Regions from separate parts of the Arthrobacter sp. BB-1 genome, predicted to be linked through region 1. Evidence: riboswitches for the same ligand, from Rfam matches in the RefSeq annotation. Region 1 holds a riboswitch; the other holds the start of a gene.
The links. A riboswitch is a leader RNA that binds a small molecule or an ion and turns the genes downstream of it on or off. The one in region 1 is predicted to bind cyclic di-AMP.
Positions count from the first base shown of each region.

Region 2: it holds a riboswitch for cyclic di-AMP, as region 1 does, so the genes downstream of both, FHJ30_RS21580 (M23 family metallopeptidase) here and FHJ30_RS11075 (LysM peptidoglycan-binding domain-containing protein) in region 1, are expected to answer to the same signal.

Region 1 is NZ_VDEV01000019.1:166,120-170,780, forward strand. Features, by position in the region: gene FHJ30_RS11055 (DUF1810 domain-containing protein) at 1-8, opposite strand, end outside; gene FHJ30_RS11060 (DNA alkylation repair protein) at 1-561, opposite strand; gene FHJ30_RS11065 (TraR/DksA C4-type zinc finger protein) at 558-917, opposite strand; gene FHJ30_RS11070 (lytic transglycosylase domain-containing protein) at 938-2,278, opposite strand; cyclic di-AMP (ydaO/yuaA leader) riboswitch at 2,634-2,827, shown strand; gene FHJ30_RS11075 (LysM peptidoglycan-binding domain-containing protein) at 2,831-3,664, shown strand; gene FHJ30_RS11080 (YdiU family protein) at 3,797-4,661, opposite strand, start outside.
Region 2 is NZ_VDEV01000005.1:66,840-71,500, forward strand. Features, by position in the region: gene FHJ30_RS03160 (cytochrome c oxidase assembly protein) at 1-1,158, opposite strand, end outside; gene FHJ30_RS21580 (M23 family metallopeptidase) at 1,337-2,215, opposite strand; cyclic di-AMP (ydaO/yuaA leader) riboswitch at 2,219-2,411, opposite strand; gene FHJ30_RS03170 (hypothetical protein) at 2,560-2,880, shown strand; gene FHJ30_RS03175 (thioredoxin-like domain-containing protein) at 3,000-3,449, shown strand; gene FHJ30_RS03180 (heavy metal-responsive transcriptional regulator) at 3,474-3,863, opposite strand; gene FHJ30_RS03185 (hypothetical protein) at 4,083-4,370, shown strand; gene FHJ30_RS03190 (cytochrome c biogenesis protein CcdA) at 4,436-4,661, shown strand, end outside.

The DNA of each region.
Region 1 (4,661 bases):
TCATTCATAGCTGTCTCCTTTGTGCGGGGTTTCAGGGCTGGATTGCTGCTCAATGAAGGCCGCAGCCCGGCGCAGCCGCTGGTCCGGATCCCGGCTCCACCTCGCAAGGACCACCCCTGCCCGCTGCCGGTCGCGTCCTGTCAGTCCAGCCAGTAGCGGCAACACTACGTCGGACAGCAGGGGATCCACCAACTCGGCGCTTCCGGCGGACCGGAGGAAGCCCTCGACCCGGGTCAGGTCGGAGTGCAGCAGGAGGCCGGCCCTCGACTGCAGGAGCACCACGGCCGCCAGCCGGCGCTCGAAAACCGGCCTGCCGCCGGGCTGGGGCCGGCCCCACAGCGCGGACGCCAGCAGGACCACGGCATCGTGGTCCAATTCCTTGAACTTCCGCAAGGCGTCCCGGATTGTTCCGCGCACAGCGCCCACGGAGGATCCGTAGGAGGCCAGCACCCCGCCCAGCCGGGCCTCGACGTCGTCCGCGCGGTACCAGGCGCCCTCATTTTGCAGGGTGCGGTCGATGAACCCCGCGGCGGCCGTGACCGAGTCCGGCGCGCCGCTCATCGCCCTCGTCCCGCGGCCGCGTGCTGGATGCAGAACGGTGTCCAGGGTCTGGCCTCCAGCCGTCCCTCGGCAATCGTTTCCCCGCAGACCGCGCAGATGCCGTACGTGCCGGCAGCTATCCGGTCCAGGGCGGCCTCCACCTGGTCAAGGCCGGCGGAGCTTTGCTTCAGCAGCGCAGCAGCCTGGGACAGCTCGAAGGCAATGGTTGACCCCTCTGGATCGTGCTCGTCGTCAACGTTCGAATCCTGGCGCGCAGAGTTGGCCGAAGCAATGTCGGCGCGGAGCGCCGGGAGCAGAGCCACCTTCCGCTTCCGTTCCTCCTCGAGGAGGACGCGGAACCTTTCGAAATCAGGCATGGGAAAAGCCTAGCGCGGTGTCAGTACCAGTTCTTGGCTACGGAGTGGTTCCACGCCGAGCACGGGGAGCCGTACCGCTCGCGGATGTAGCCCAGGCCCCACTCGATCTGCGTACGGTAGCTGGTCAGCCAGTCACTGCCGGCGCTGGAGTATTTGCCCGGCGGCAGCGCCTGTGGAATGCCGTAGGCCCCGGAGTACGGGTTGGTGGCCGTGGTCAGCCAGTTCGATTCCTTGGTCCACAGCTGGGCAAGGCAGAGGAACTGGTCCGATCCCCAGCCGTCGGCCCCCAGCCTGCCCGAGGCGTAGCTCTTGGCGCCGGCAGGATCGTTGACCGCACCTGCAGGAGCAGAGGGAACGACGACGGCGGGCGGGCTGGGCGGTGCGGCGGGCGGCGGAGCGGGGGCAGGCGGGGCAGGATTCGCCGGCGCAGGGTTACCGGCTGGAGGGTTTGGGGGTGCCGGCTGGGCAGGAGCCGGACGCGCCGGAGCGGGAGCGGCGGAAGGTTGCACCTTTGCCGCCGCGGCGGCTGCGGCCGCCCGTCGTCGCACGTCTTCCTCGGCCGCCGCCCGCTTCGCGTCCTGCGCCGCCTGGTATGTGGCCAGCGCAGCCTGGCCGCGCCGGAATTCGGCCTCAACGGCCGCCGTCGTGCCCTTCAGGGACGCCAATTGCCCGGTCAGTTCCTCGCTGCGCTGCTGCTCCTCGGCAAGCTGGCGGGCCATGGCTTCCTGGGCCGAGCGGGCCGCCGCAAGCTTCTCCGCCGCCTCGCCGGCCAGCCGTTCACGCTCGGCCCGGGCGGCCTTCTCCTGGTCGGCCAAAGAAGCGGTGATCCTCCCCGCGGCGGCGGCCTTGTCCACAAGCCCCGCCGTTTTGCCGCCCACCAGCTGGACCAGATTGAGCCCGTGCACGTTGTTGTTCTCGATCGCGTCCAGCGCCACGAAGAACCCCATGTTCGTGCCGCCGGTCTTGTAGGACTGGACGGCCAAGGCTCCGATGTCCCTATTGTGGCGGACGAGTTCGGCGTTGGCCTGCCCCGCCTGTTCCGCCAGGGCCCCTACCCTTGCGGTGGACGCAGCCAGGACGGCGTCAGCCGCTGCGGACTCGGCGGCGGACGCCACGGCTGCGGTGCCCAACGCCTCCGACTGCGCCTGCAGCCCGTCCAAAAGGCCGGTGATCCTACCGATCTCCGCTGCCGTACCGGCCTCGGTCAGCTTGGCCCGCTGCACGTCCTCCCACGAGGGGTAATCACCAGGCGGAAGGCCTTCTGCCGCGCCGGCGGGAGACAGCCAAACACTGCCGGCGAGGGCGGCGGCCAACAGTACCCCCGGCAGGACGTGCCGGGCATGTGTAACGAAACGCGACATAGTTCCGAAGCTTACCGGCCTCAACCTTCACTTTAAGGATGAGCGGCCTGCATCGTTATACAGCGGAGACACTCCCCATTACATCCGAGCTGAGCGCCCGGGCCGGCCACGAAGGGAACCTCCAAAGGCGGTCCACGGCAAGGTCATCCGCCCCAGGGTTTATGACTCTGTGACGATTCCATCTTCCTTCGGCGTACCGCCCGCATCTTCCGAGGTCAGCGCCGGAGGAAGGAAGAGTCGATTCGATGGCGTAAACCGAGAGGACGGCCTCGCATGTTACCCAAATGTGACAATCGGAGCCGGGCCGGGTTATGGTCTTCAGGTGTCCCTCCCACACGGGACATTCCCCTCAGCTTGCCGAGCCCTGCCGCTGACCCGGGAACCAATCGCTTTCCAGCTGGCAGGGACGGGGGAACCAAGTTTCCACGGCCTCTTTGAGGCCTTGGGGTTAAGTCGCTAGCGCCTCCGTTCCTTTTCGGAGTTGCTCCCGGCCGGGTATCTCCAACCCGAACCCGACAGCTCACCCCGCAGGCATGGGAGAGGCGATCTACTGTGTCAAAAAATTCCACCACCGCCCGTCACCGCGCGACTCCGGCCCGCTCCATCATCCTCGAAGGACTGGCCGTTTCGGCCAAGTCCCAAGCCAGGACCCTGGGCCGCCCGGCACTCGCCGTGGCAGCCGCATCCGGCATTGCCTTCGGCGTCGGCGCCCCGGCGCACGCCGGTGTGACCGGTCCGGACACCACCGAGACCACTAACGTCCAGGCCTCTGCCGCGCCGGCAGCAGCAGTTGCTGCCCCCGCCGCCGCAGCCGGTACCGTCCACACGGTTGTATCCGGGGACACACTCGGCGCCATCTCGGCCGCCTACGGCGTCACCCTCAACGATGTCCTGACCGCCAACGGACTGGCCATTTCTGCGGTCATCTACCCCGGCGACCAGATCCAGATCCCGGCTGCAGGCTACGCCCCGGCGGCTCCGGCCGCCGCACCGGCACCGGCTCCGGTCCAGACCGCTGCTGCCACCGCACCTGCCAACACGGGGATGAACCTGTCCTACGCGTCCGCCAGCACCGGTACGGGCACCGGCGCAGCTATCCTGGCCAACGCCTACAGCCAGGTGGGCCAGATCCAGGACTGCACCGCCATGGTTGAAGAGGCCCTGCGTTCTGTTGGCAAGTCCGTAGGCGACCTGGCCCCCGGCCAGTTCTACCAGTACGGCTCCACCGTGGGCTCCCCCGCCCCCGGTGACCTGGTGATCACCGCCGGCCATGTGGGCGTCTACGCCGGTGACGGCCAGGTTGTCAGCGGCGGCGTAAACGGCAACCAGACCGCTGTGCACTCCATCAGCTGGCTGAGCGGCGCATCCTTTGTCCGCGTAGCGTAACCAGCGGCAGCGGCACGTCCTGCTAGTAGCGGCAGGCCCGCCGTGCACACAGGGGCGGCAGCCGGGTTTACCGGCTGCCGCCCCTGTCCATTTCCGGTGAAGCCTCCTGGGCGTCCTGTTGCCCCGCAGCCGCTAGGTGCCGCAGAAGGTCAGGTATTTGCCGAAGTCCTCGGGCGGTCCCTCCGTGTAGCGTTCCAGCCCCTCGCGCTCCCGGAACGGGGACCTGACAGCCTCAAGCATCCGGTTGAACGGGCCAAGATCCCCCTCGGTGGCGGCGGCCAGCGCTTCCTCCACCAGGTGGTTCCTGGGGATGTAGGCGGGGTTCACGCTGTCCATGAGTTCGGCGTCGGGCTTCAACGCGGTCCAGCGTTCAGCCCAGGCGTCGAAAGCCGCGAGGTCCAGCACCATACCGCGGACAGTCCTGGAATTGCCCCGGGCCGCTTGGCCAAGGTTCCGGAAGAACCGCGTGTAATCAACCGGCCCATCTTTCAGCAGGCCGATCACGCCGTCCACCAGGTCCGACGCCGCGTCCCCTTCGGGCGTCCCGGCCAAGCCTGCCGGCAATCCAATCTTTGCCTTCATGCCGTTGAACCAGGCATCGCTGTACTGGCCGCGGAATTTGCCCAGGGCCTCCACGGCGGGGCCGACAGCCTGTTCCTGGTCTTCGTTGAAGAGCGGCAGCATGGCCTCCGCGAGCCGGGCCAGGTTCCACTCAGCAACCACGGGCTGGTTCGCGTAGGCATAGCGGCCGCCCACATCGATGGAACTGTACACGGCGGCAGGATCAAATGCGTCCATAAAAGCGCAGGGCCCGTAGTCGATGGTTTCCCCGGAGATGGTCATGTTGTCCGTGTTCATGACCCCGTGGACAAAGCCCACCAGCATCCACTTGGCCACCAGGTCTGCCTGGGCAGCCACCACTGCCTCGAACAGTGCAAGATAGGGGTGTTCCGAGCGGGCTGCCCCAGGGTGGTGCCTGCTGATGGCGTGGTCCGCC
Region 2 (4,661 bases), on a different contig from region 1:
CCAGTCTGGCCGCCATTGGATGAACCACGCGCTGGCGTCCGGTTCGGGAGGCAGCAGGTATCCGGTGAGGATTTGGGCCGGGGTTGCTTCCGGGTCCGGTTCCAGAGGCACAGGTGAGGGGCTGCGGGCCAGGGCGACCGCGAGGCCCATGACGGCGCCCATGATGAGCAGTTCCACCGCAAGGACCCGCCACAGCAGCCGGGGCAGGAGGCCGGGAACAGCCAGTGCGGGAATGACCCGGTACCGGTGAATGAGGCCCAACAGCCCGAGGAACAGGGTTGCAGCCGTCTTGGACAGGAGCAGAGCACCGTAGGCGGAGAGCAGCCCGTCGATACTGCCGAGCCGGTAGAGGGCACTGGCGGTTCCCGCGGTCACCACCAGGGCAAAACTGAGGCCGGCGAGGACGGAAAAGCGCCGGAGGACGGTTTGTGCTGCGGCATGGCCTGGTCCCGGGCGGATGAGAGCGGGGATGGCGGCGGCCAGTGCAATGATTCCTCCGACCCATAGGGTTCCTGCCGCAACGTGAAGGCCGAGGGCGTTGCTGGCACCGATGTGGTCAGCGCTGCCTGCGGCGTGGCCTATCGCTGCGGTGGCGGGGATGATGCTTGAAAGCGCGAGCACGGCGGTAGCCAGGAGCATGCCTGCCGAGGTCACGGCGACGACCAGGATACTGACCAGGACGGCGATGATCAGGATCGCCAGCCGGGCCCGGCCCGCGGCGACGTCGGTGACGAACAGTCCGAGCTGGTTGGTGAAGTCGGCGTCCCCGCTCAGGGGCTGGCCTGCGATGTCGGCATACGTCAGCAGGAGAACCGCCGTCGCGGCCAGCACCCACACGCCGGCCGCACCGGCTGCTACTCTCAGGGTCGCCCTGATTGCAGGATTCTCCTGGGCGCCTTGGTTTCTGGGCAGGATAGTGGCCGCGAAGATCAGAGCGCCGGCGACGGCGGCCAATGCGAGGTGATGCAGGGCAAGAACCGGTGGCAGGCCCCAGCGCACGATTGCCCCGGGGTCCGACAGCAAACGTTCCTGGCCTGCGCCGGAGTAGGACACACCGGCCAGGGCCGTCAGGACGGCCGCGGCTAGACCGCCTGCAGTCCACGCCGCTGTCACCGGGCCGGGAGGCCTCTTGCGCAACGCCACCTTCATTCCTTCCATTCTTTCCGTACCTTCCGGGCGAGTGCATTTCTCCGGTGCCGCCGGTCAGGGCCCGACCCGCATGGGAAGGGGCCTGCACGCGCGCAGAGGCCCGACAGCCGTCGGGTCTTGGGGGCCGGGAAGGGCCACTGCGTGCCGGCATGAACAGAACCGGAAAGAGTCGCTGCCGGAGGCCTTGTTAAAGCCAGGCTGAGGGATCGACCGTCTGGCCGTTAACAATGACTTCGAAGTGAAGGTGGCAGCCGGTGGAGTTTCCGGTTGTGCCGGCAATCCCGATCCGCACCCCGGTTTCAACGGCCTGGTTTATCCGTACACCGATCGTTTCGAGGTGGTTGTAGGTGGTTTGGAGGCCGTTCCCATGGTCGATGACAATACGGTTGCCGCCGCCGTAAGGGCTGAATCCGGCTTCGATGACAGTCCCCTTGCCGGCGCTTAAGACTTCCGTGCCGCAGCCGGCGGCGAAATCCTGGCCCGTGTGCAGTTCACCACCCAAGCCGGTCAGGGGATTGGCCCTGTATCCGAACGGTGAATTGGTCACCGGATTTAGTACGGGGGAGCTGAGCCTGGCTCCCGCCGGTGGAACCCGCTGTCCGGAAGTCTGCGCTTTGGATGCCTCTACCGCTTGGGGGGATGGGGCTTCTGCGGCAGGCGTCTCCTTCGGCGCAACGGCGGGCCCCGGGTTGGCGGGGACCGGGGGCGCCGGGCTGGTGGTCACCTCCGTACGACCGAAGTCCAGCTGCGCATCGGCTGCGGCAGTCACGGGCGCAGATGCAGTCAGCGCTGAACTTCCTGCTGCCTGCAGTTCGGTGCCGGTGGAGGCCTGCGGGGCGACCGCGTGTGCGGAGGCCAGGGACGCTGTCAGGGCCACGCCGGAGGCGATGACTGCCAGCGCGGCCTTGCGTCCGCGGTGGCGTGATGACCCGTCAGCGGACGGGTCAGTACGGCGCCTGCCCTGAAGTGGGGGCGCGGCGCGGCGCCGCCCACTGGCGGGCCTTGCCGTTGCTGGCGGGTGTGCACCGGGCACAGGGGAGTACCCCGCAGGGGTGTGGATGTTCACAAAATGTCCTTCTGCCGGCGCCTGCGGGGTTAGCTGTCGGATTCGGGTCAGGAACAATAACCCGGCCCCTGTCCGCGTGCACCTTGATGGCTGCACAGCGGTTCAGGGGCTTCACCCCAAGACGGCCGAAGGGCCGTCGTTGATGGGTTCCCCACCTCTGCCAGGTGAACTTGAATGGGCCCGGCAGCTGGCAGAGTTCGACGCGCCGCCCGGGAAACACCCTCTTGATGGCATTTCCTCACCAGTATTGACCTTCCACTATGGAGGAAGGTCAATACTGGGACGAGCCTGATCACCAATCACCCGCTCCCACCCCGTATGGCCGAGCGTTGAAAGGAACGACTGTGTCATCTACTTCCAAGGGCCAGAACAGCCGGACAGGGCTGCTGGCCGTGGGCGGCTTTGTCCTGCTGCATGTGCTGTGCTGCGGGCTGCCGCTGCTGATTGCGGCCGGAGCACTGGGTGCGGCCGGCTCATTCCTGGGTAATCCGTGGGTCATCCTTGGCGCTGTGGCCCTGGCTGCGGTTGTACTGCTCTGGGCGCTCCGGCGCCGCCGGCCGGGTGCGTCGGGTGGGATGAATGACTGCTGCGCACCCGCCGCTGCCTCCGCGTCTAACCAGGATCGCAACGCAGGCAGGGCCTCGCAGCCCACCGGCGGCCGGTGATCGAGAGTCACCCTGGCAACAGGGCCGGGGGTCGGGCGCCGTGGAGGTGGCCTTCATGGCGGAGTTTCCTGGCACTGCTGCTTGCCGGTGCCGCAGCCGTAACCCTGTTCGTGTCGTTCATGCCGTCCTATGCACCGCAGACGGACCACGGGGAGGGGCCGGCGGCAGCAGCCGGGTTTACCGCTGCGACAAGCCAGGGGGAACAGGTGCCGGTGCCGGGATCGAAGCCGAGCGTGCTCTTTTTCTTCTCCATTGAGTGCGGCGCCTGCGGACCGGGAACCCGGATGCTCGCCGAGGTCCAGCGAAGTTCTCCTGCTGCCGTGAACTATGTTGCCGTGGACATCGCGCCCTACGAAACGGCCGACGAAATCAAGGAATTCCTGGCCGGGAACGGGGCGTCATCCCTGGCCTTTGCCTCTGATACCGATACACGGCTCATTACCGCCTACGGGATAAACCAGGTAAGCACCGCTGTGGTCCTGGACGCCGCCGGCACGGAGGTCTTCCGGGCGGTGGAGCCAGACGCTGCTGAACTGCGCACGGCACTGGCCGCGGCGGGAGCCGACTAGGCGAAGCGCTTCACCCACGGGCGGTCAGATGTAACTGCAGATTTGTTCAGCGTCGCAGCGCTGAGGGTCGGCCGCCTCGGCGGTGGCATATTGTTCGGCCACGGTCACCCGCAGCGCGGTGAGTTCTGCGATTTTCCGGTCCAGGTCCTGCAGTTGTTTCCCCAGGACGTCCCGTACGTGGGTGCACGGCGTGATGCCGTCATCGCGGATCCGCAGAATGCCCTGGATCTGCGCCAGGGTCAGGCCGGCGATCTGGCTGCGGCGGATGAATTCGAGGCGGCTGAGAGTGTCGTGCGAGTAATCGCGGTAGCCGTTCGCGGAGCGCTCCGCCGGCGGGAGCAGGCCCCGGTCCTCATAGAACCTGATCGTCTTCGTTGTCATGCCGACAGCGTCAGCAGCTTCACCGATTCGCATTCCGGGTCCCTAATTTCGTTCCGAACACGCACATAACCCTTCCATCGTACTGGAACGTTCCGCGTGGGCACCGGCAAACCACCAGGTCCCGTCGCCAGCTTGACCTTCCCCCGCAGTGGAATGTCGATGATGGGTTGAGACGGAATACTGGCTGTCCGGTTTTCGCGTTCGGTCTCCTGTCGGGACCCCGGACAAGAGCCGGACATAGGAAGGATGATCATGTCAATAAAAGCGAAGGGCCGGGAGCGCCCGGGCCTGGTGCTTGCGGCGGGGGCCCTGTTGTCCTCCCTTGGTGTTGTGATGGTTGCGCTGGTGTGCTGCGGGATACCGGTTCTTGCAGGTGCAACCAGTGTTTTCGCCGCAGCCGCGCCGATAGCAGGCAACCTCTGGATCATTGCCGCCGCAGCCCTTACCGCGGCGGTCCTGCTCACGCAGGCGCAACGCCGGAACGGCTCGGAGCAGTCCCGGCCAGGCGCTCCTGCTAGGGATGCGGGGTTGCGGGCATGACGGGGGTTTTGGGTCTGGCGTTTCTGACCGGGATGCTGGCCACGGTGAATCCTTGCGGTTTCGCGATGCTGCCAACCTATCTGGCGTACTTCATTGGTTCCGGCCCCGGTGCGGGACGGCGGCCGCTGCTTGCCGGTCTTCGGGCCGGGGTTACCCTCAGCGCCGGTTTCGCCGCTGTCTTTGTGACGGCCGGCCTGCTCGCCGCTGTGGGTCTGCGGTCGGTTGCGTCGGCGCTGCCCTGGGCGGCGGCGTTGATCGGAGCGGTTATTGTGGTTGCCGGCCTTGGCATGG